DNA from 3 places in the Paenibacillus amylolyticus genome. Region 1 is predicted to be linked to each of the others. Evidence: a T-box and tRNA genes for the amino acid it is inferred to sense, from the RefSeq annotation. Region 1 holds a T-box; the other regions hold tRNA genes.

Evidence for each region. The T-box of region 1 lies ahead of ileS (isoleucine--tRNA ligase). A T-box ahead of a tRNA ligase gene usually reads a tRNA of that ligase, here a tRNA-Ile.
Region 2: it has a tRNA-Ile gene. The T-box ahead of ileS (isoleucine--tRNA ligase) is inferred to sense a tRNA for this amino acid. The anticodon was not compared.
Region 3: it has a tRNA-Ile gene. The T-box ahead of ileS (isoleucine--tRNA ligase) is inferred to sense a tRNA for this amino acid. The anticodon was not compared.

The regions. Positions count from the first base shown of each region.
Region 1 covers NZ_CP145892.1:4,712,922-4,719,774, forward strand. Annotated here, with positions in the region: gene lspA (signal peptidase II) at 1-228, opposite strand, end outside; gene V6668_RS20985 (TraR/DksA C4-type zinc finger protein) at 450-1,187, shown strand; gene V6668_RS20990 (DUF5665 domain-containing protein) at 1,226-1,585, opposite strand; gene ileS (isoleucine--tRNA ligase) at 1,751-4,849, opposite strand; T-box leader at 5,275-5,567, opposite strand; gene V6668_RS21000 (DivIVA domain-containing protein) at 5,625-6,134, opposite strand; gene V6668_RS21005 (RNA-binding protein) at 6,375-6,853, opposite strand, start outside.
Region 2 covers NZ_CP145892.1:310,623-317,475, reverse strand. Annotated here, with positions in the region: gene iolD (3D-(3,5/4)-trihydroxycyclohexane-1,2-dione acylhydrolase (decyclizing)) at 1-160, opposite strand, end outside; tRNA gene V6668_RS01490 (tRNA-Gly) at 553-623, opposite strand; tRNA gene V6668_RS01485 (tRNA-Pro) at 634-707, opposite strand; tRNA gene V6668_RS01480 (tRNA-Leu) at 715-793, opposite strand; tRNA gene V6668_RS01475 (tRNA-Arg) at 811-887, opposite strand; tRNA gene V6668_RS01470 (tRNA-Gly) at 895-969, opposite strand; tRNA gene V6668_RS01465 (tRNA-Leu) at 980-1,060, opposite strand; tRNA gene V6668_RS01460 (tRNA-Lys) at 1,067-1,142, opposite strand; tRNA gene V6668_RS01455 (tRNA-Tyr) at 1,153-1,238, opposite strand; tRNA gene V6668_RS01450 (tRNA-Thr) at 1,248-1,323, opposite strand; tRNA gene V6668_RS01445 (tRNA-Phe) at 1,344-1,419, opposite strand; tRNA gene V6668_RS01440 (tRNA-Asp) at 1,438-1,515, opposite strand; tRNA gene V6668_RS01435 (tRNA-Met) at 1,543-1,616, opposite strand; tRNA gene V6668_RS01430 (tRNA-Val) at 1,634-1,709, opposite strand; tRNA gene V6668_RS01425 (tRNA-Glu) at 1,716-1,787, opposite strand; tRNA gene V6668_RS01420 (tRNA-Asn) at 1,792-1,867, opposite strand; tRNA gene V6668_RS01415 (tRNA-Ala) at 1,869-1,944, opposite strand; tRNA gene V6668_RS01410 (tRNA-Ile) at 1,980-2,053, opposite strand; rRNA gene rrf (5S ribosomal RNA) at 2,092-2,208, opposite strand; rRNA gene V6668_RS01400 (23S ribosomal RNA) at 2,287-5,212, opposite strand; rRNA gene V6668_RS01395 (16S ribosomal RNA) at 5,524-6,853, opposite strand, start outside.
Region 3 covers NZ_CP145892.1:349,026-355,878, forward strand. Annotated here, with positions in the region: rRNA gene V6668_RS01655 (23S ribosomal RNA) at 1-2,791, shown strand, start outside; rRNA gene rrf (5S ribosomal RNA) at 2,870-2,986, shown strand; tRNA gene V6668_RS01665 (tRNA-Ile) at 3,046-3,119, shown strand; tRNA gene V6668_RS01670 (tRNA-Ala) at 3,153-3,228, shown strand; tRNA gene V6668_RS01675 (tRNA-Asn) at 3,230-3,305, shown strand; tRNA gene V6668_RS01680 (tRNA-Ser) at 3,309-3,400, shown strand; tRNA gene V6668_RS01685 (tRNA-Glu) at 3,416-3,487, shown strand; tRNA gene V6668_RS01690 (tRNA-Val) at 3,494-3,569, shown strand; tRNA gene V6668_RS01695 (tRNA-Met) at 3,586-3,659, shown strand; tRNA gene V6668_RS01700 (tRNA-Asp) at 3,686-3,763, shown strand; tRNA gene V6668_RS01705 (tRNA-Thr) at 3,787-3,862, shown strand; tRNA gene V6668_RS01710 (tRNA-His) at 3,960-4,035, shown strand; tRNA gene V6668_RS01715 (tRNA-Gln) at 4,047-4,121, shown strand; tRNA gene V6668_RS01720 (tRNA-Lys) at 4,131-4,206, shown strand; tRNA gene V6668_RS01725 (tRNA-Leu) at 4,216-4,302, shown strand; tRNA gene V6668_RS01730 (tRNA-Gly) at 4,311-4,385, shown strand; tRNA gene V6668_RS01735 (tRNA-Arg) at 4,392-4,468, shown strand; tRNA gene V6668_RS01740 (tRNA-Pro) at 4,485-4,558, shown strand; tRNA gene V6668_RS01745 (tRNA-Gly) at 4,571-4,641, shown strand; gene V6668_RS01750 (short chain dehydrogenase) at 4,826-5,431, shown strand; gene V6668_RS01755 (ABC transporter substrate-binding protein) at 5,655-6,704, opposite strand; gene V6668_RS01760 (AraC family transcriptional regulator) at 6,799-6,853, opposite strand, start outside.

The DNA.
Region 1 (6,853 bases):
TTGCAAATACCAAATCAAGGCAACGACCACAATCAACGTAACCACAATAAAGAACCAACGCTGGTCTTGCAGAATGCCAAAAGCTGCTCCTGAGTTACGATGTGATGTGATGACAAAGAAATTGCCGATGACCGGAATTTCTTCTCTGAGTTCCATCCGGGTTGCAATCAGATACTTGGTTCCCTGATCCAATAAAAATACGATAAAAGCGAGGATATAATACACCACGTTTGTTTGTCACTCCGTTCTTGTCTTTTCCAAACGATACCAGGCTTACGCCAGACTTGTTTATTGTAGCACAGCTGTTTGGAAATCGTCCACGACGCGCTACATCGCAATGCTTATGGCAAAAACGATAACATTTCCCTTCTGTAATCTTGCCCTCAATAGCACATCCTACAATAGAGTCAAAATCCGGATTCCAGCATGAAAGCAGAAAGGGGAAAATCATGTCACATTTTACTAACGAACAACTGCAATTTTTACGTTCCCAACTGATGTCCGATAAGCGCGATATTGAACATAGACTGTCGGAAAACGAGCATTATGGCCTTGGAGACTCCCTTAAACTACAGACAGGTGAATTATCACCAATTGATAATCATCCTGGTGACATAGCCACGGAGGTGTATGAACGCGAGAAAGATATTTCCCTGCTGGAACATGATGAATTCCAATTGGAACGAATCGATTCTGCACTGCACTCCATCGAAGAAGGACATTACGGTACATGTGCGGTCTGTCAGCAACCCATCCCTTATGAACGCATGGAAGCTGTCCCCTACACCAAATACTGCAAAAAACATCAACCAGAAACCGTTGTCTCTGAGAACCGCCCTGTAGAGGAAGAATTCCTTGCCCCGGCATTTGGTCGAACCAGTCTGGACGAGCGAGATGATCAAAATGGCTTCGATGGTGAAGACACTTGGCAGATTGTTGAAAGTTGGGGCACATCGAACTCACCAGCCATGGCTGAAGGACGCGATATCGACAGCTATGATGTTATGGCGATTGAAGCTACCGATGAAGTGGAAGGCTGCGTTGAAGCGTACGAAAGTTTTGTTGCCACGGACATCTATGGTCATGACGTCTCCATCGTGCGCAATAGGCAATATCGTCAGTACCTGGAGAACCGTGAGGGCGAGGGTCTGTTAGAACCGGATATGGAGACGGATGACATTTACTAAATGTACTTTGATATCTTTCACCTTTAATTACTAATCGCTTAGTAAGTGTTCATATCAAGCTGACGCTGGACAATGCGCACAATATCAGCGATGTAATCTCCAACAATGGGAAGATTGAGCGCCCCAAGTAGCTGCAAAACGTAAATGATCGTTGCTGCGAAAAAGGTAAACCCAATCGCAATCCCCACACCTCGTGCGGCTCCTGACAACAGGTTAAGTCCAATCAATTTCCATGGCCTGTTCAGCAATTCTGTGTATTGCGCAATTCGTGAACGTTCCAGTTCATTCGCCAGACGGTTTGTCAGGGTATGTAACTCTTCAATTTTGTCATGGGAATTGAGATTATCTGACGTTGATTGTTGTGAAGTGGATGCAGTTTGCTTGTCATGTTCGCTCATGTTTTGGTCAGTTCCTTTGATCAATATAGATTGACTGCACTATAGAATCATTGCCTTATTGCCTAAAAAACAAACGAGCCCAGATACAGGGAATATGTCCCTGCCTCTGCGGCTCGTTTGTTTATGCTCTATATTCTATCCCTGTTGAATGGGACATGCTCCGAATTACGCTTCGATGTAAATACCGATCGATTTGCCTCCGGCTTCAACACGTTCCATCGACTCATTCGAACCAAATGTAACTTCGGTTACGAGAACATTTTCACGCAACACATCATCAAACGCCTGAATAGCTTCCTGAAGAGATGCATCCACATCCAGTGTCAAACGTACTCTTTTCTCAATTGGCAGATCCAGTCGTTTCCGGGTATCCTGCACAGCACGAACCACTTCACGGACCCAGCCTTCCTGTTCCAATGCTGGCGTGATTTCGGTATTGAGCGCAACCGTCAGACCGTAACCCGATGCTGAAGCAAAACCTGATTTGGCCTGTTTATCAACCAATAATTCTTCGCTCGTCACTTGCAGCTCTTCGCCTTCCGGAGAAACGATGTTCAGCACACCCTCCGAAACCACTTTACGCGTCTCATCGGCCGTCATTCCCTTGAAGAAGTTTTGCAGGAATCCTACGTTTTTACCGTATTTCTTACCTGCAACTTTCAGGTTCAGCTTCAATGTAAAGTCAACGAATTCCGCATCATTATGCTCCGTACGGATTCCTTTTACATTGATCTCTTCCTTGATGATCTCTTCATAACTTGCCAGGTCAAACCCTTTATCGAGTGAAACGATCAATTCGGACAGTGGCTGACGTGTCTTGATGCCTGTTTCGTTACGAACGTTACGGGCAAGTTCAACCACGCGGCGAGCCGTCTCCATATCCTGTTCCAGCCCTGCATCAATCAGCGCTTCGTTGGCTACTGGATAGTCTTCCATGTGCACACTCTCACCTGTTGCAAGGTTCAGATAGATGTCTTCTGCCAGCATCGGTGTAAACGGAGCAACCAACTTCGCAGTAGTCACCAGTACCTCAGTCAATGTACGGTAAGCGTCCAATTTATCGTCTGTCAGGCCACTGCCCCAGAAACGGTCACGGGAACGACGGATGTACCAGTTACTCAACTCATCAACAAATGCTTCAATCGCTTTGGAAGAGTTCAGATAGTCGTTAACCAGCAGCGCTTTTTCTACAACCAAGATCAGGCTGTTCAGTCTCGACAGAATCCAGCGATCCAGCTTGTGTGCGGACAGTTGGAACGGGTGCTCCTGTGGATCAAATCCATCAATGGTAGCATAAAGCGTCAGGAATGCATGGGTGTTGACCAGCGTATCCACCATTTTGGATTTGGCTTCCCCTACGATACCTTTGGAGAAACGTTTGCTGTTCCACGGTGCACTGTCAGACAACAAAGCCCAGCGGAATGCATCTGTACCGTATTCTTCAATTACTTCCCAAGGATCGATAACGTTACCTTTGGATTTGGACATCTTCTGTCCGTTCTCGTCAAGAACGTGTCCTGTAGCCATAACCGCTTTGTAAGGCGCTTTGCCTGTCAAAAGGGTGGAAACCGCCAGCAAGCTGTAGAACCAGCCACGTGTCTGGTCAATTCCCTCACAGATCATATCCGCAGGATACTGCTGTTCGAATACTTCTTTATTTTCAAATGGATAGTGCTGCTGGGCAAACGGCATGGAGCCGCTGTCGAACCAGACATCGATCACTTCCGGTGTACGTTTCATCTCATATTTGCCACAAGAGCTCATGACTTTAACTTCATCCACATATGGTTTATGCAATTCAAGATTCTCAGGCACATCACCTACCGCACGAGCACGCAATTCTGCAATGCTGTGTGGTGCAAATTGTTCGCCAGTCTCCTCGCACACCCAGATGTTCAGCGGAGTTCCCCAATAACGATCACGGCTGATGTTCCAATCCACCAGATCCTCAAGGAATTTCCCGAAGCGACCTTCACGAACGTGACCTGGGTACCAATCCACTTCACTGTTGTTGGCAATCAATTGGTCCTTGATGGCTGTTGTTTGGATAAACCAGCTGTCCATCGCATAGTACAGAAGCGGTGTATCACAACGCCAGCAGAATGGATAGCTGTGCTCATATTTTTCTTTGCTGAACAACCGTCCATGCTCAGACAGATATCTTACGATATCAATATCACAATCCTTCACGAAACGTCCCGCAAAGTCAGTAACCTCAGCGACAAATTTGCCTTCCAAGTCCACCATGTTCACAAAGCTGATCCCATTCTCACGGCATACACGGTAGTCATCTTCACCATGGGCAGGAGCCATGTGTACGATACCCGTACCACTTGCATCCGTTACAAAGCCTGCACCCAGAATGATGTTGGCTTTCTCAGCCTGTACGTAGTTGAACGGAGGATCATACGTTTTGCCAACCAGATCAGCACCTTTCAGTGCACCGATGATTTCATACTCACCCTTGGTATCTTTCATCACTTTTTCAACTAGATTGGTTGCCATGATGTACACTTCATCACCTTGACGAACACGGGAGTAGTCCATATCCGGATTCACGGCAAGTGCAACGTGTGAAGGCAGTGTCCAAGGTGTTGTCGTCCAAGCCAGTACAAATTCTCCGCTGTCATTCAGTTTGAATTTCGCTGTAGCACTCAGATCTTTGACGTCTTTGTACCCTTGTGCAACTTCATGGGAACTCAGTGTTGTCTGACAAGAAGGACAATACGGGCTCACACGGTGACCACGATACAACAGGCCTTTCTCATGGATCGTCGCCAGGATGTTCCATACACTCTCGATGTAGTTGTTATCAAGGGTGATATACGGGTTATTCATATCCGTCCAATATCCGATGCCTTCTGTCAAATCACGCCATTGTTGCTCGTACTCGAATACGCTCGCTTTACATTCGTTAATGAATTTCTCCACGCCATAATCTTCGATTTCCCACTTGTGGGAGATACCAAGCTTCTTCTGTACACCCAGTTCTACAGGCAGACCATGTGTATCCCAGCCTGCTTTACGAACAACACGGTAACCCTTCATCGTGTTATACCGTCCAACAAAATCCTTGATTACCCGTCCCAGTACGTGACCGATATGCGGTTTACCGTTTGCTGTAGGCGGCCCTTCATAAAATACGAAGTTTGGCTTGCCCTCCCGGTTTTCGATGGATCTTTTGAATGTATTCTCCGTTTTCCATTTATCTAACACGCGTAATTCTCTGGCACGTGCCTTCTCTTTGACGTCAACTCGTTGCATGATGATTATCTTCCCTTTCTTTGGTTGGATTGTGGACCGTCCACAAAAAGCGTTTCAATCCCCCTAAATCCCCCTTGCCAAGGGGGACCCCATAGGCGCTCCGCCTTCTGGACACCCGGGATGGGTTATCGGTGGGGGAGCGCTGGCGCTTATGGGCGAGGGTTAATGTGCGTGATGGCGGCCATTTTGCGGCTGTTCCCTGCATGAACGCCGCATGGCCTTACCGCGAGGCGGGTGTTGCCGGGTGCTTCGCTTTCCCGGCGAGCGGCTCTCTCCTTGAGGTCCCTTCGGGCCTCATGGACGTTCGCCTTGGCGAAACCCGTGTGCCGGGTGCTTCGCTTTCCCGGCGGGCGGCTCTCTCCTTGAGGTCCCTTCGGGCCTCATGAACGTTCGCCTTTTTTGGACACAAAAAAGCCCCGTCCCTGGAAAGGGACGAGACTATACTCGCGTTACCACCCTAATTCTGTTCATCACAAACCACATCCAGGCAAACCTGGGTATGCTCTGTCATCAACAGCGCTTATGCCCCGCTAAACTACTGCAGGGTGCCGTTATAACGTACGGCTTACGGTTCGGCTTACACACGGCAATCATAATCACCGCTTCAGCGTCACTTCTCCGGGGAGATATTCGGCTATAACTCATCCATTGGTTTGCACCAACCACCAACTCTCTGAGGGATGAGATCATAACGTACTGAACCCGTCATGGAATCACTATTCATTATGAATATAGTTATAGCCTCTTTGCAGACAAAAGTCAACCAGGCGACAGACTAATAAATTTCTTTCATCTCCCGCTCACGGTCACGCACTTCCTGCTCCCGGCTCTCCAGCACTTCCCAACCATCCTGAGTCAACAGTTCAAGCTGCGCTTCAACAAGCGTGCGGAAACGGGCACGATAAATCGAGGCCTGCTTTTTCAGTTCTTCCACTTCCAAAGCAATTTTGCGAGATTTGCCCAACGATTCGTTCACGATCCGGTCTGCATTTTTCTCTGCTTCCTTCACGATCAACTGCGCTTCTTTCTTCGCATTACCCTTCACATCATCAGCAGCTTCCTGCGCAATGATAATCGTTTTGCTAAGCGTCTCTTCAATTGTAGAAAAATGATCCAGTTTCTCCTGAACGGACAGCAACTGATTGCTCAGCTCTTTGTTCTCGCGAATGACGCCTTCGTAATCTTTGATGACTTGATCCAGGAATTCATTGACTTCATCCTCGTCATACCCGCGCAAACGTCGGGAAAATTCCTTGTTGTGTATGTCCAGCGGCGTTAATGGCATGCTGTCCACCTCCTGTTAAAGTTCCTTCCCGTCCAGAGAAGGTTTGCAGCATATGGGTACCACCCAAGGGGCCGTATCGTTGATGCCTAACCTTGGCAACGTATACGGAATGCAGGATCAGAATTGCATCCTCCAACGTTCATGTAAAGCTTTGACTTAATGTTTATCGGATACACCGCGTATTTTCTACACCTTTATGATAAACATTTCGACAAGAAAGCGGATTTTCCTGCAACAGACTCAGGCAAATTTGCCGATTTTCACTCGGCAGCGCCCTTTTTTGGTCATCCCATCCTGTTCCATAACCTTGAAGCGGCCAAATCCCTGAATGGATACGACATCACCCGCTTTTAGCGATTTGGAGGGATCTTCCTCAACTTTCCAGTTCACACGGCAGCGACCAGCTTTGATCGGCGCCAGCACTTTACTGCGACTAAGCCGATACACATCTGCGCAGATTCCATCCAAACGAAGAGAAGCGACCGTAATGTCCATCGTCTCCAGTTTACTCTCTGACCATCGCATCTGATTCAAAGGAAGTAACTCTGTGAACACATGTAACCGATGCACCTGATTCAGTTGAAGCGATAAAAAAGCGCCGGTTTCCGCCGCCACCACTGTATGGCAACCGTCCTCCAGCACTTGGATATCCCCGATCTTTCCACGTTTCATCCCAAGCCCGAGCAGGGAACCCATATAGTCCCCATGCTCCAGCTCCG
Region 2 (6,853 bases), 2.5 Mb from region 1:
GACTGCGCTCCAGCGCTTCTCCAATGCCTGTTACATTGCCATGTCCAAAAATACCGATGATTCCCTTCACAAACTTGGTTTCCACCCCGTCAACCGAGATATATTGCTGATCCAGGTATCGAAGCAGTGCCTGAGCCATCGTTAGTCGAATTGTATTCATGAATTGATCGCCGTCCTTTCCTTTACGGGTTAAGCGCTTAATCTACGTTAAGTTTAAGCGCCTTACCCCTAAAGGTTAAGCGCTTAATTGATATGGTATTACAGGTTAATGATTTACGCAAGCTATTTTTGTAAGCGTTTTTATAAATTGTGATAAAGAAAAGATATTCTTGTGTTCGAACATGTGTTAGACCTTCTCTATTTGAACACTTCCACAATGACTAAGGACAGACTTAAAAGAGAGGGAAATATATCGTGAGGATGGGATACATGCTGGTACATGATATTCAGCCAAATAATCCGTGGTCTTTGTATAAAATCATGGAATATATGCCTGTGAATGCAAAAAAAGAAAGATACGGTGAGTACCGTCTCTTTCTTTTTCAATATATAAGCGGGTGATGGGAATCGAACCCACGCTATTAGCTTGGAAGGCTAAAGTTCTACCATTGAACTACACCCGCATAACAACAATCGGGATGACACGATTTGAACATGCGACCCCCTGGTCCCAAACCAGGTGCTCTACCAAGCTGAGCTACATCCCGTTATCTATACCGGCGAGAGGACTCGAACCTCCACGGTTTCCCACTCGATTTTGAGTCGAGCGCGTCTGCCATTCCGCCACGCCGGCAAAATATGAAGTTATAATGGCGCGCCCTGAGAGATTCGAACTCCCGGCCTTTTGATTCGTAGTCAAACGCTCTATCCAGCTGAGCTAAGGGCGCAAAATATTGGAGCGGAAGACGGGAATCGAACCCGCGACCCTCGCCTTGGCAAGGCGATGCTCTACCGCTGAGCCACTTCCGCGAATAAAGGATGCGCGTGGAGGGACTTGAACCCCCACGTCAAAGACGCTAGATCCTAAGTCTAGTGCGTCTGCCAATTCCGCCACACGCGCATATAATGGTGAGTCATGAAGGGCTCGAACCTTCGACACCCTGATTAAAAGTCAGGTGCTCTACCAACTGAGCTAATGACTCATAGAAAAACTGGTGGAGGATGATGGATTCGAACCACCGAACCCGTACGGGAGCAGATTTACAGTCTGATGCGTTTGGCCGCTTCGCTAATCCTCCAGGATTACATGGTGCCGGCGAGAGGACTTGAACCCCCAACCTACTGATTACAAGTCAGTTGCTCTACCAGTTGAGCTACACCGGCGTATTACATGGTGTTATAAATGGTGGCTCGGGACGGAATCGAACCGCCGACACGAGGATTTTCAGTCCTCTGCTCTACCGACTGAGCTACCGAGCCTTACTACATTAAAAAAAATGGCGGAACCGACGGGATTCGAACCCGCGATCTCCTGCGTGACAGGCAGGCATGTTAGGCCAACTACACCACGGTTCCAGATCACTTTCTCAAAGGAAAGTATAATTGCGGGGGCAGGATTTGAACCTGCGGCCTTCGGGTTATGAGCCCGACGAGCTACCGGGCTGCTCCACCCCGCGTCGTTATAAAGTTTATATGGTGGAGGCTGAGGGGATCGAACCCCCGACCCTCTGCTTGTAAGGCAGATGCTCTCCCAGCTGAGCTAAGCCTCCATATTATGACCCGTAGGGGATTCGAACCCCTGTTACCTCCGTGAAAGGGAGGTGTCTTAACCCCTTGACCAACGGGCCTTACTGGCTCCCCGAACAGGGCTCGAACCTGTGACAACTCGATTAACAGTCGAGTGCTCTACCAACTGAGCTATCAGGGAATGGTGGAGCCAAGCGGGATCGAACCGCTGACCTCCTGCTTGCAAGGCAGGCGCTCTCCCAGCTGAGCTATGGCCCCATACTCTGGTGTATTTCATTGTTGTGGTCTTGCTATGGGCCCTGGTGGACTCGAACCACCGGCCTCACCCTTATCAGAGGTGCGCTCTAACCAACTGAGCTAAGGGCCCTTATCAATTTTCGAAAAAAAATACCCCAATGGGGTTTCGCTTGGCGGCGTCCTACTCTCCCAGGACCCTGCGGTCCAAGTACCATCGGCGCTAGAGGGCTTAACGGTCGTGTTCGGGATGGGTACGTGTGGAACCCCTCCGCCATCGCCACCAAACGCATAGCTTAGCTTACATTCAGAGATCATTCTCTGAAAACTAGATTCGAAACGAAACATGCGAATTATCACTTGCTATTGGATAAGCCCTCGACCGATTAGTACTGGTCAGCTCCATGCATTGCTGCACTTCCACCCCCAGCCTATCTACCTCGTCGTCTTCAAGGGGTCTTACATACTGGGAAATCTCATCTTGAGGGGGGCTTCACGCTTAGATGCTTTCAGCGTTTATCCCGTCCGTACATAGCTACCCAGCGGTGCTCCTGGCGGAACAACTGGTACACCAGCGGTACGTCCATCCCGGTCCTCTCGTACTAAGGACAGCTCCTCTCAAATTTCCTACGCCCACGACAGATAGGGACCGAACTGTCTCACGACGTTCTGAACCCAGCTCGCGTACCGCTTTAATGGGCGAACAGCCCAACCCTTGGGACCTACTTCAGCCCCAGGATGCGATGAGCCGACATCGAGGTGCCAAACCTCCCCGTCGATGTGGACTCTTGGGGGAGATAAGCCTGTTATCCCCAGGGTAGCTTTTATCCGTTGAGCGATGGCCCTTCCATGCGGTACCACCGGATCACTAAGCCCGACTTTCGTCCCTGCTCGACTTGTAGGTCTCGCAGTCAAGCTCCCTTATGCCTTTGCACTCTTCGAATGATTTCCAACCATTCTGAGGGAACCTTTGGGCGCCTCCGTTACTCTTTAGGAGGCGACCGCCCCAGTCAAACTGCCCACCTGACACTGTCCCCGCACCGGATTACGGTACCAGGTTAGAACCTAGATACGATCAGGGTGGTATCCCAACGTTGCCTCCACGCAAGCTGGCGCTCACGTTTCAAAGGCTCCCACCTATCCTGTACAGATCGTACCCAAATTCAATATCAAGCTGCAGTAAAGCTCCATGGGGTCTTTCCGTCTTGTCGCGGGTAACCTGCATCTTCACAGGTATTAAAATTTCACCGGATCTCTCGTTGAGACAGCGCCCAAGTCGTTACGCCATTCGTGCGGGTCAGAATTTACCTGACAAGGAATTTCGCTACCTTAGGACCGTTATAGTTACGGCCGCCGTTTACTGGGGCTTCGGTTCACAGCTTCGGATTGCTCCTAACCACTCCCCTTAACCTTCCAGCACCGGGCAGGCGTCAGCCCGTATACTTCGCCTTACGGCTTCGCACAGACCTGTGTTTTTGCTAAACAGTCGCTTGGGCCTTTTCACTGCGGCCCCCTCGTGCTATTCACACTACCGGGGCACCCCTTCTCCCGAAGTTACGGGGTCATTTTGCCGAGTTCCTTAACGAGAGTTCTTCCGCGCGCCTTAGAATACTCTTCTCGCCTACCTGTGTCGGTTTGCGGTACGGGCACCATCACCTGGCTAGAGGCTTTTCTTGGCAGTGTGAGATCATGACCTTCGCTACTACAATTTTCGCTCCCCATCACAGCTCAGCCTTACAATGTGCGGATTTGCCTACACATCAGCCTTACTGCTTAGACGGACATCCATCAGTCCGCGTCACTACCCTACTGCGTCCCCCCATTGCTCATAACGGCTTACGGTGGTACAGGAATTTCGACCTGTTGTCCTTCGACTACGCCTTTCGGCCTCGCCTTAGGTCCCGACTTACCCTGAGCGGACGAGCCTTCCTCAGGAACCCTTAGGCTTTCGGCGGATCAGATTCTCACTGATCTTTTCGTTACTCATACCGGCATTCTCACTTGTATAATGTCCAGCGCTCCTTACGGTACACCTTCAACCCTTATACAACGCTCCCCTACCCCTGATGCAAAGCATCAAGCCATAGCTTCGGTGGTGTGTTTAGCCCCGTTACATTTTCGGCGCAGAGTCACTCGACCAGTGAGCTATTACGCACTCTTTCAATGATGGCTGCTTCTAAGCCAACATCCTGGTTGTCTGTGCAACTCCACATCCTTTCCCACTTAACACACACTTGGGGACCTTAGCTGATGGTCTGGGCTGTTTCCCTTTTGACAATGGATCTTAGCACTCACTGTCTGACTCCCGGAAGTAAGTCTATGGCATTCGGAGTTTGACTGAGCTTGGTAACCCTTGCGGGCCCCGCACCCAATCAGTGCTCTACCTCCACGACTCTGTTTTCCGAGGCTAGCCCTAAAGCTATTTCGGGGAGAACCAGCTATCTCCGAGTTCGATTGGAATTTCTCCGCTACCCCCACCTCATCCCCGCATTTTTCAACATGCGTGGGTTCGGGCCTCCAGTGCGTGTTACCGCACCTTCACCCTGGACAGGGGTAGATCACCCGGTTTCGGGTCTACGTCCACGTACTCATTCGCCCTATTCAGACTCGCTTTCGCTGCGGCTCCGGCTCTTCACCTTAACCTTGCACGGGAACGTAACTCGCCGGTTCATTCTACAAAAGGCACGCCATCACCCCTAAAACGGGCTCTGACTTTTTGTAAGCACACGGTTTCAGGTTCTATTTCACTCCCCTTCCGGGGTGCTTTTCACCTTTCCCTCACGGTACTGCTTCACTATCGGTCGCTAGGAAGTATTTAGCCTTGGCAGATGGTCCTGCCGGATTCATACGGGGTTTCACGTGCCCCGCACTACTCGGGATCCGTCTCGGAGGGAACAGACTTTCAACTACAGGGCTTTTACCTTCTTTGGCGGGCCTTTCCAGACCTCTTCGCTTAACCGGTTCCTTTGTAACTCCATGTGAGACGTCCCACAACCCCAAAGAGCAAGCTCTTTGGTTTGGGCTTCTCCGCGTTCGCTCGCCGCTACTGACGGAATCACTATTGTTTTCTCTTCCTCAGGGTACTTAGATGTTTCAGTTCCCCTGGTATGCCTCTGCATAACCTATGTATTCAGTTATGAGTAACTGGAAATTACCCCAGCTGGGTTTCCCCATTCGGACACCCCCGGATCAAAGCTTGCTTACAGCTCCCCGAGGCAGTTTCGTTGTTCGCCACGTCCTTCATCGGCTCCTAGCGCCTAGGCATCCTCCGTGTGCTCTTAGTAGCTTAACCATTGCGCTCGTGTTCGAGCTGTCGCTCCGCTTGGTTTGGACTACGTCCAAATCCAAAAGTCGCTCCATTTCGATCACTCGCTCCAGCAATCTACCGTTTTTATTGAAACTTGCTTTAACACAAGTTCAGCTAAAAAGGAATGTTCTAATTCGCGTTTGTTTCGTTTCGATATCTAGTTTTCAAAGAACAAGCTCCATGCAAAAGCAAGCTGTTTGAGAGTTCGAGCTCTCAAAACTGAGCAACGAGTGAGTAGTTTGTGCAGATCTAGTCTGCTATTTGAATGTTTCCACTCGGGAAACGATTCTCCATAGAAAGGAGGTGATCCAGCCGCACCTTCCGATACGGCTACCTTGTTACGACTTCACCCCAATCATCTATCCCACCTTCGGCGGCTGGCTCCTTGCGGTTACCCCACCGACTTCGGGTGTTATAAACTCTCGTGGTGTGACGGGCGGTGTGTACAAGACCCGGGAACGTATTCACCGCGGCATGCTGATCCGCGATTACTAGCAATTCCGACTTCATGCAGGCGAGTTGCAGCCTGCAATCCGAACTGAGACCGGCTTTGTTGGGATTGGCTCCATCTCGCGATTTCGCAGCCCGTTGTACCGGCCATTGTAGTACGTGTGTAGCCCAGGTCATAAGGGGCATGATGATTTGACGTCATCCCCACCTTCCTCCGGTTTGTCACCGGCAGTCTATCTAGAGTGCCCACCCGAAGTGCTGGCAACTAAATATAAGGGTTGCGCTCGTTGCGGGACTTAACCCAACATCTCACGACACGAGCTGACGACAACCATGCACCACCTGTCTCCTCTGTCCCGAAGGAAAGATACATCTCTGCATCGATCAGAGGGATGTCAAGACCTGGTAAGGTTCTTCGCGTTGCTTCGAATTAAACCACATACTCCACTGCTTGTGCGGGTCCCCGTCAATTCCTTTGAGTTTCAGTCTTGCGACCGTACTCCCCAGGCGGAGTGCTTAATGTGTTAACTTCGGCACCAAGGGTATCGAAACCCCTAACACCTAGCACTCATCGTTTACGGCGTGGACTACCAGGGTATCTAATCCTGTTTGCTCCCCACGCTTTCGCGCCTCAGCGTCAGTTACAGCCCAGAGAGTCGCCTTCGCCACTGGTGTTCCTCCACATATCTACGCATTTCACCGCTACACGTGGAATTCCACTCTCCTCTTCTGCACTCAAGTCACCCAGTTTCCAGTGCGATCCGGGGTTGAGCCCCGGGATTAAACACCAGACTTAAATGACCGCCTGCGCGCGCTTTACGCCCAATAATTCCGGACAACGCTTGCCCCCTACGTATTACCGCGGCTGCTGGCACGTAGTTAGCCGGGGCTTTCTTCTCAGGTACCGTCACCTTGAGAGCAGTTACTCTCCCAAGCGTTCTTCCCTGGCAACAGAGCTTTACGATCCGAAAACCTTCATCACTCACGCGGCATTGCTCCGTCAGGCTTTCGCCCATTGCGGAAGATTCCCTACTGCTGCCTCCCGTAGGAGTCTGGGCCGTGTCTCAGTCCCAGTGTGGCCGATCACCCTCTCAGGTCGGCTACGCATCGTCGCCTTGGTGAGCCGTTACCTCACCAACTAGCTAATGCGCCGCAGGCCCATCCCCAAGTGACAGA
Region 3 (6,853 bases), 2.6 Mb from region 1:
GGGTAATTTCCAGTTACTCATAACTGAATACATAGGTTATGCAGAGGCATACCAGGGGAACTGAAACATCTAAGTACCCTGAGGAAGAGAAAACAATAGTGATTCCGTCAGTAGCGGCGAGCGAACGCGGAGAAGCCCAAACCAAAGAGCTTGCTCTTTGGGGTTGTGGGACGTCTCACATGGAGTTACAAAGGAACCGGTTAAGCGAAGAGGTCTGGAAAGGCCCGCCAAAGAAGGTAAAAGCCCTGTAGTTGAAAGTCTGTTCCCTCCGAGACGGATCCCGAGTAGTGCGGGGCACGTGAAACCCCGTATGAATCCGGCAGGACCATCTGCCAAGGCTAAATACTTCCTAGCGACCGATAGTGAAGCAGTACCGTGAGGGAAAGGTGAAAAGCACCCCGGAAGGGGAGTGAAATAGAACCTGAAACCGTGTGCTTACAAAAAGTCAGAGCCCGTTTTAGGGGTGATGGCGTGCCTTTTGTAGAATGAACCGGCGAGTTACGTTCCCGTGCAAGGTTAAGGTGAAGAGCCGGAGCCGCAGCGAAAGCGAGTCTGAATAGGGCGAATGAGTACGTGGACGTAGACCCGAAACCGGGTGATCTACCCCTGTCCAGGGTGAAGGTGCGGTAACACGCACTGGAGGCCCGAACCCACGCATGTTGAAAAATGCGGGGATGAGGTGGGGGTAGCGGAGAAATTCCAATCGAACTCGGAGATAGCTGGTTCTCCCCGAAATAGCTTTAGGGCTAGCCTCGGAAAACAGAGTCGTGGAGGTAGAGCACTGATTGGGTGCGGGGCCCGCAAGGGTTACCAAGCTCAGTCAAACTCCGAATGCCATAGACTTACTTCCGGGAGTCAGACAGTGAGTGCTAAGATCCATTGTCAAAAGGGAAACAGCCCAGACCATCAGCTAAGGTCCCCAAGTGTGTGTTAAGTGGGAAAGGATGTGGAGTTGCACAGACAACCAGGATGTTGGCTTAGAAGCAGCCATCATTGAAAGAGTGCGTAATAGCTCACTGGTCGAGTGACTCTGCGCCGAAAATGTAACGGGGCTAAACACACCACCGAAGCTATGGCTTGATGCTTTGCATCAGGGGTAGGGGAGCGTTGTATAAGGGTTGAAGGTGTACCGTAAGGAGCGCTGGACATTATACAAGTGAGAATGCCGGTATGAGTAACGAAAAGATCAGTGAGAATCTGATCCGCCGAAAGCCTAAGGGTTCCTGAGGAAGGCTCGTCCGCTCAGGGTAAGTCGGGACCTAAGGCGAGGCCGAAAGGCGTAGTCGAAGGACAACAGGTCGAAATTCCTGTACCACCGTAAGCCGTTATGAGCAATGGGGGGACGCAGTAGGGTAGTGACGCGGACTGATGGATGTCCGTCTAAGCAGTAAGGCTGATGTGTAGGCAAATCCGCACATTGTAAGGCTGAGCTGTGATGGGGAGCGAAAATTGTAGTAGCGAAGGTCATGATCTCACACTGCCAAGAAAAGCCTCTAGCCAGGTGAAGGTGCCCGTACCGCAAACCGACACAGGTAGGCGAGAAGAGTATTCTAAGGCGCGCGGAAGAACTCTCGTTAAGGAACTCGGCAAAATGACCCCGTAACTTCGGGAGAAGGGGTGCCCCGGTAGTGTGAATAGCACGAGGGGGCCGCAGTGAAAAGGCCCAAGCGACTGTTTAGCAAAAACACAGGTCTGTGCGAAGCCGTAAGGCGAAGTATACGGGCTGACGCCTGCCCGGTGCTGGAAGGTTAAGGGGAGTGGTTAGGAGCAATCCGAAGCTGTGAACCGAAGCCCCAGTAAACGGCGGCCGTAACTATAACGGTCCTAAGGTAGCGAAATTCCTTGTCAGGTAAATTCTGACCCGCACGAATGGCGTAACGACTTGGGCGCTGTCTCAACGAGAGATCCGGTGAAATTTTAATACCTGTGAAGATGCAGGTTACCCGCGACAAGACGGAAAGACCCCATGGAGCTTTACTGCAGCTTGATATTGAATTTGGGTACGATCTGTACAGGATAGGTGGGAGCCTTTGAAACGTGAGCGCCAGCTTGCGTGGAGGCAACGTTGGGATACCACCCTGATCGTATCTAGGTTCTAACCTGGTACCGTAATCCGGTGCGGGGACAGTGTCAGGTGGGCAGTTTGACTGGGGCGGTCGCCTCCTAAAGAGTAACGGAGGCGCCCAAAGGTTCCCTCAGAATGGTTGGAAATCATTCGAAGAGTGCAAAGGCATAAGGGAGCTTGACTGCGAGACCTACAAGTCGAGCAGGGACGAAAGTCGGGCTTAGTGATCCGGTGGTACCGCATGGAAGGGCCATCGCTCAACGGATAAAAGCTACCCTGGGGATAACAGGCTTATCTCCCCCAAGAGTCCACATCGACGGGGAGGTTTGGCACCTCGATGTCGGCTCATCGCATCCTGGGGCTGAAGTAGGTCCCAAGGGTTGGGCTGTTCGCCCATTAAAGCGGTACGCGAGCTGGGTTCAGAACGTCGTGAGACAGTTCGGTCCCTATCTGTCGTGGGCGTAGGAAATTTGAGAGGAGCTGTCCTTAGTACGAGAGGACCGGGATGGACGTACCGCTGGTGTACCAGTTGTTCCGCCAGGAGCACCGCTGGGTAGCTATGTACGGACGGGATAAACGCTGAAAGCATCTAAGCGTGAAGCCCCCCTCAAGATGAGATTTCCCAGTATGTAAGACCCCTTGAAGACGACGAGGTAGATAGGCTGGGGGTGGAAGTGCAGCAATGCATGGAGCTGACCAGTACTAATCGGTCGAGGGCTTATCCAATAGCAAGTGATAATTCGCATGTTTCGTTTCGAATCTAGTTTTCAGAGAATGATCTCTGAATGTAAGCTAAGCTATGCGTTTGGTGGCGATGGCGGAGGGGTTCCACACGTACCCATCCCGAACACGACCGTTAAGCCCTCTAGCGCCGATGGTACTTGGACCGCAGGGTCCTGGGAGAGTAGGACGCCGCCAAGCGATTTCCCTTTGGGGTATTTTTTTTGCCCCCCTTGCTAAGGAATAAGGGATATATATTAGGGCCCTTAGCTCAGTTGGTTAGAGCGCACCTCTGATAAGGGTGAGGCCGGTGGTTCGAGTCCACCAGGGCCCATAGCAAGACCACAACAAGAAATACACAGTGTATGGGGCCATAGCTCAGCTGGGAGAGCGCCTGCCTTGCAAGCAGGAGGTCAGCGGTTCGATCCCGCTTGGCTCCACCATTCCCTGATAGCTCAGTTGGTAGAGCACTCGACTGTTAATCGAGTTGTCACAGGTTCGAGCCCTGTTCGGGGAGCCATATGGAGAGGTGTCCGAGCTGGCCGAAGGAGCACGATTGGAAATCGTGTAGGCGTCACAAGCGTCTCGAGGGTTCGAATCCCTCTCTCTCCGCCAGATATTTTTTAGCAAGGCCCGTTGGTCAAGGGGTTAAGACACCTCCCTTTCACGGAGGTAACAGGGGTTCGAATCCCCTACGGGTCATAATATGGAGGCTTAGCTCAGCTGGGAGAGCATCTGCCTTACAAGCAGAGGGTCGGGGGTTCGATCCCCTCAGCCTCCACCATATAACTTTATAACGACGCGGGGTGGAGCAGCCCGGTAGCTCGTCGGGCTCATAACCCGAAGGCCGCAGGTTCAAATCCTGCCCCCGCAATTATACTTTCCTTGAGAAAGTGATCTGGAACCGTGGTGTAGTTGGCCTAACATGCCTGCCTGTCACGCAGGAGATCGCGGGTTCGAATCCCGTCGGTTCCGCCATTTTTTAATTAAATATACACCGTGCCGGTGTAGCTCAACTGGTAGAGCAACTGACTTGTAATCAGTAGGTTGGGGGTTCAAGTCCTCTCGCCGGCACCATTTTTAGTATTTACATCTGAATTTGTGATAGAATGTATATTACAAGTGAAATTGTTAATACTAAGATTCTCTTAGTGGATGAATGGCTTACTCTATGGCGGTCGTGGCGAAGTGGTTAACGCACCGGTTTGTGGATCCGGCATTCGGGGGTTCAATTCCCCTCGATCGCCCCATGATTTTTTAATGGGGATTAGCCAAGCGGTAAGGCAACGGACTTTGACTCCGTCATGCATAGGTTCAAATCCTATATCCCCAGCCATTTCATTACGAGTCATTAGCTCAGTTGGTAGAGCACCTGACTTTTAATCAGGGTGTCGAAGGTTCGAGCCCTTCATGACTCACCATTATATTTTGCGGTCGTGGCGGAATTGGCAGACGCGCACGGTTCAGGTCCGTGTGGGCTAACCCCCGTGGAGGTTCGAGTCCTCTCGACCGCACCATATGTTTTGCGGAAGTGGCTCAGCGGTAGAGCATCGCCTTGCCAAGGCGAGGGTCGCGGGTTCGATTCCCGTCTTCCGCTCCAATATTTGCGCCCTTAGCTCAGCTGGATAGAGCGTTTGACTACGAATCAAAAGGCCGGGAGTTCGAATCTCTCAGGGCGCGCCATTATTCTCATAAGTATCGGGATGTAGCTCAGCTTGGTAGAGCACCTGGTTTGGGACCAGGGGGTCGCATGTTCAAATCGTGTCATCCCGATTTTTTTTATTTGCGGGTGTAGTTCAATGGTAGAACTTTAGCCTTCCAAGCTAATAGCGTGGGTTCGATTCCCATCACCCGCTTCCGAGTAACATATAGAAGAGCCTTTGCTTATAGTAAAGGCTTTTTTTGTGTTAAAAAGAATAAGTGTAATTTATTTAAAATAGGGTCAATTGTCATTTGATTAAGGATGGAATCTTTGTTTAAATAAATAGAACAATTCGTATCTGATTAACCGTATTTATTTATAAAGGAGGACAAACAGTAATGAAAAGAGCTCTGGTCATTGGTGGAAACGGAACATTAGGTAAAGCCGTTGTTGCGAAACTGAGAGATTATTCCGTTGAGGTTATTACAGCAGGTAGACAATCCGGGGATGTTCAGGTGGATATGACGTCGACAGAGAGTATTACTATCCTCTTCGAAACGGTGAGAAATATTGATTACGTCATTGTGGCGGCGGGCCAGACCCATTATGCGAAACTGGAAGAATTGACACCTGAGAACAATATGATTAGTGTGCAGGGTAAACTGCTTGGACAGGTCAATATCGTATTGATTGGACAGCACTATATTAACGACAAGGGAAGTTTCACGCTGGTCAGTGGCATTATACAAGACCACCCTATTGAGAAAGGCGCATCAAGTGCTATGGTCAATGGGGCTATTGATTCGTTTGCCAAAGCGGCAGCGTATGAGTTGCCAAGAGGTATTCGTTTGAACTCAGTTAGTCCTAATCTGTTTGTAGAGTCGGCGGAGAAATATAAGGATTTCTTTATTGGATTTAATCCTGTACCTGTAGAGAAAGTGGCTAATACGTTTATCCAGAGTGCGCTTGGGATTGAAACAGCCCAAAATTTCAAAATATATTAAAAGCCGGACAGTTATATATGATTTGATGATTACCTATCCCTAATTAATTGCAGGATGAGAAAGGTGTACATGAAATACATTTAGCTGTTAAGCATGTAGAATGATTTTTCATAAAACAGGACTGAATGAGGCCATTTGGAATATTAAATATAAAGGAGATCCACCGAAAATCCGGTGAATCTCCTTTTGTTTGCTGTGGATGAAACAGACGGTATGTTTACTATTATGGAGCAGGTAGTCCAAGAACTTCGAGCATTTCATTACGTTTGAGCGATTCGGCAATAGGGCCGTCAATGAGCCATTTCTTAGCATTGAGGACATAGACATGACCATTTTGAACAGCGGGTAGGCTTTTCCATACTTGGAGTTGCTGGATTTCATTGAGTTCATCTTTTGTTTTTTGCAACGCTTCAGCTGACCCATCTGAGCTAATGGACACGATAAACAGATAGTCTGCTTTGATTTCAGGCAAAAGTTCTACCGAGATACTGGCATTCATCCGATCCGGGTTCTCTGCCTCAAGTTTGGTAACGAGAGCGTCGGGAGTGAATCCAACCTCATAACCCGCTCCTACATAACTGGAAGCTGGAAATGGCGTGGATGGAATGGAAGAGAAGAACAAACGCATATCCTTCTCTTCCAGGCGCAGGAATGCAGCTGTAGGTTTGGTCTTGGTGATATCGGCTGCGAGCTTCTGAGCTTCAGTTACTTGGTCTTTATTTTTTTGTAAAAGCTGTTCAGCCTGCTCTTCAATATCTAGTGCAGTAGCTACCTGCACGATAGATTCCTGCCAATTACGGCGATCATAAGTGATCGTAGGCGCGATCTTCTCGAGTTGTTCGAGAATTTTGGCATCCAAACTGGCATTGGCAATAATGAGGTCCGGATTGGCGCTGACTACAGCTTCAAAATTGACACTTTCATTGATGGGTTCGACATCCACGCCTTGAGCTTCAAGTTGCTCATTCAGATAATCTTGCCGGCCAATAGGTGTAGCAAGTACCAGTGGTACCTCCAAGGAGAGGAGAATATCCTCCATATTAATGGACACAATCCGTTCAGGATGTGCCGGGATTTCTTTGCTGCCACTGGCGCTCTCCACGGTCTTAGTAGCTGATTCAGTGGATGAGTCCCCATCTGTCCCCGCAGCTGATTTTACGCCATCTGCAGATGGCTGCGAAGTGCTTGCAGGTGTCTGTCCACACGCAACAAGTAACATCGCGAGTATGAACAGGATCCCCGTTATTTTGACATATTGCTGTTTGTACATCATAATCCCCCTGTGTTTCTAATGATATTGATTCTCAGTACACTTTATATTGTAGCGGTCTCATGTTGGGGGAGACATAGCCTTCTGTGCTATCCGGTCATGGATTAATGTGCTGAGTTCCACCAAAAAGTTTCAGGGTTTCATCGATGATC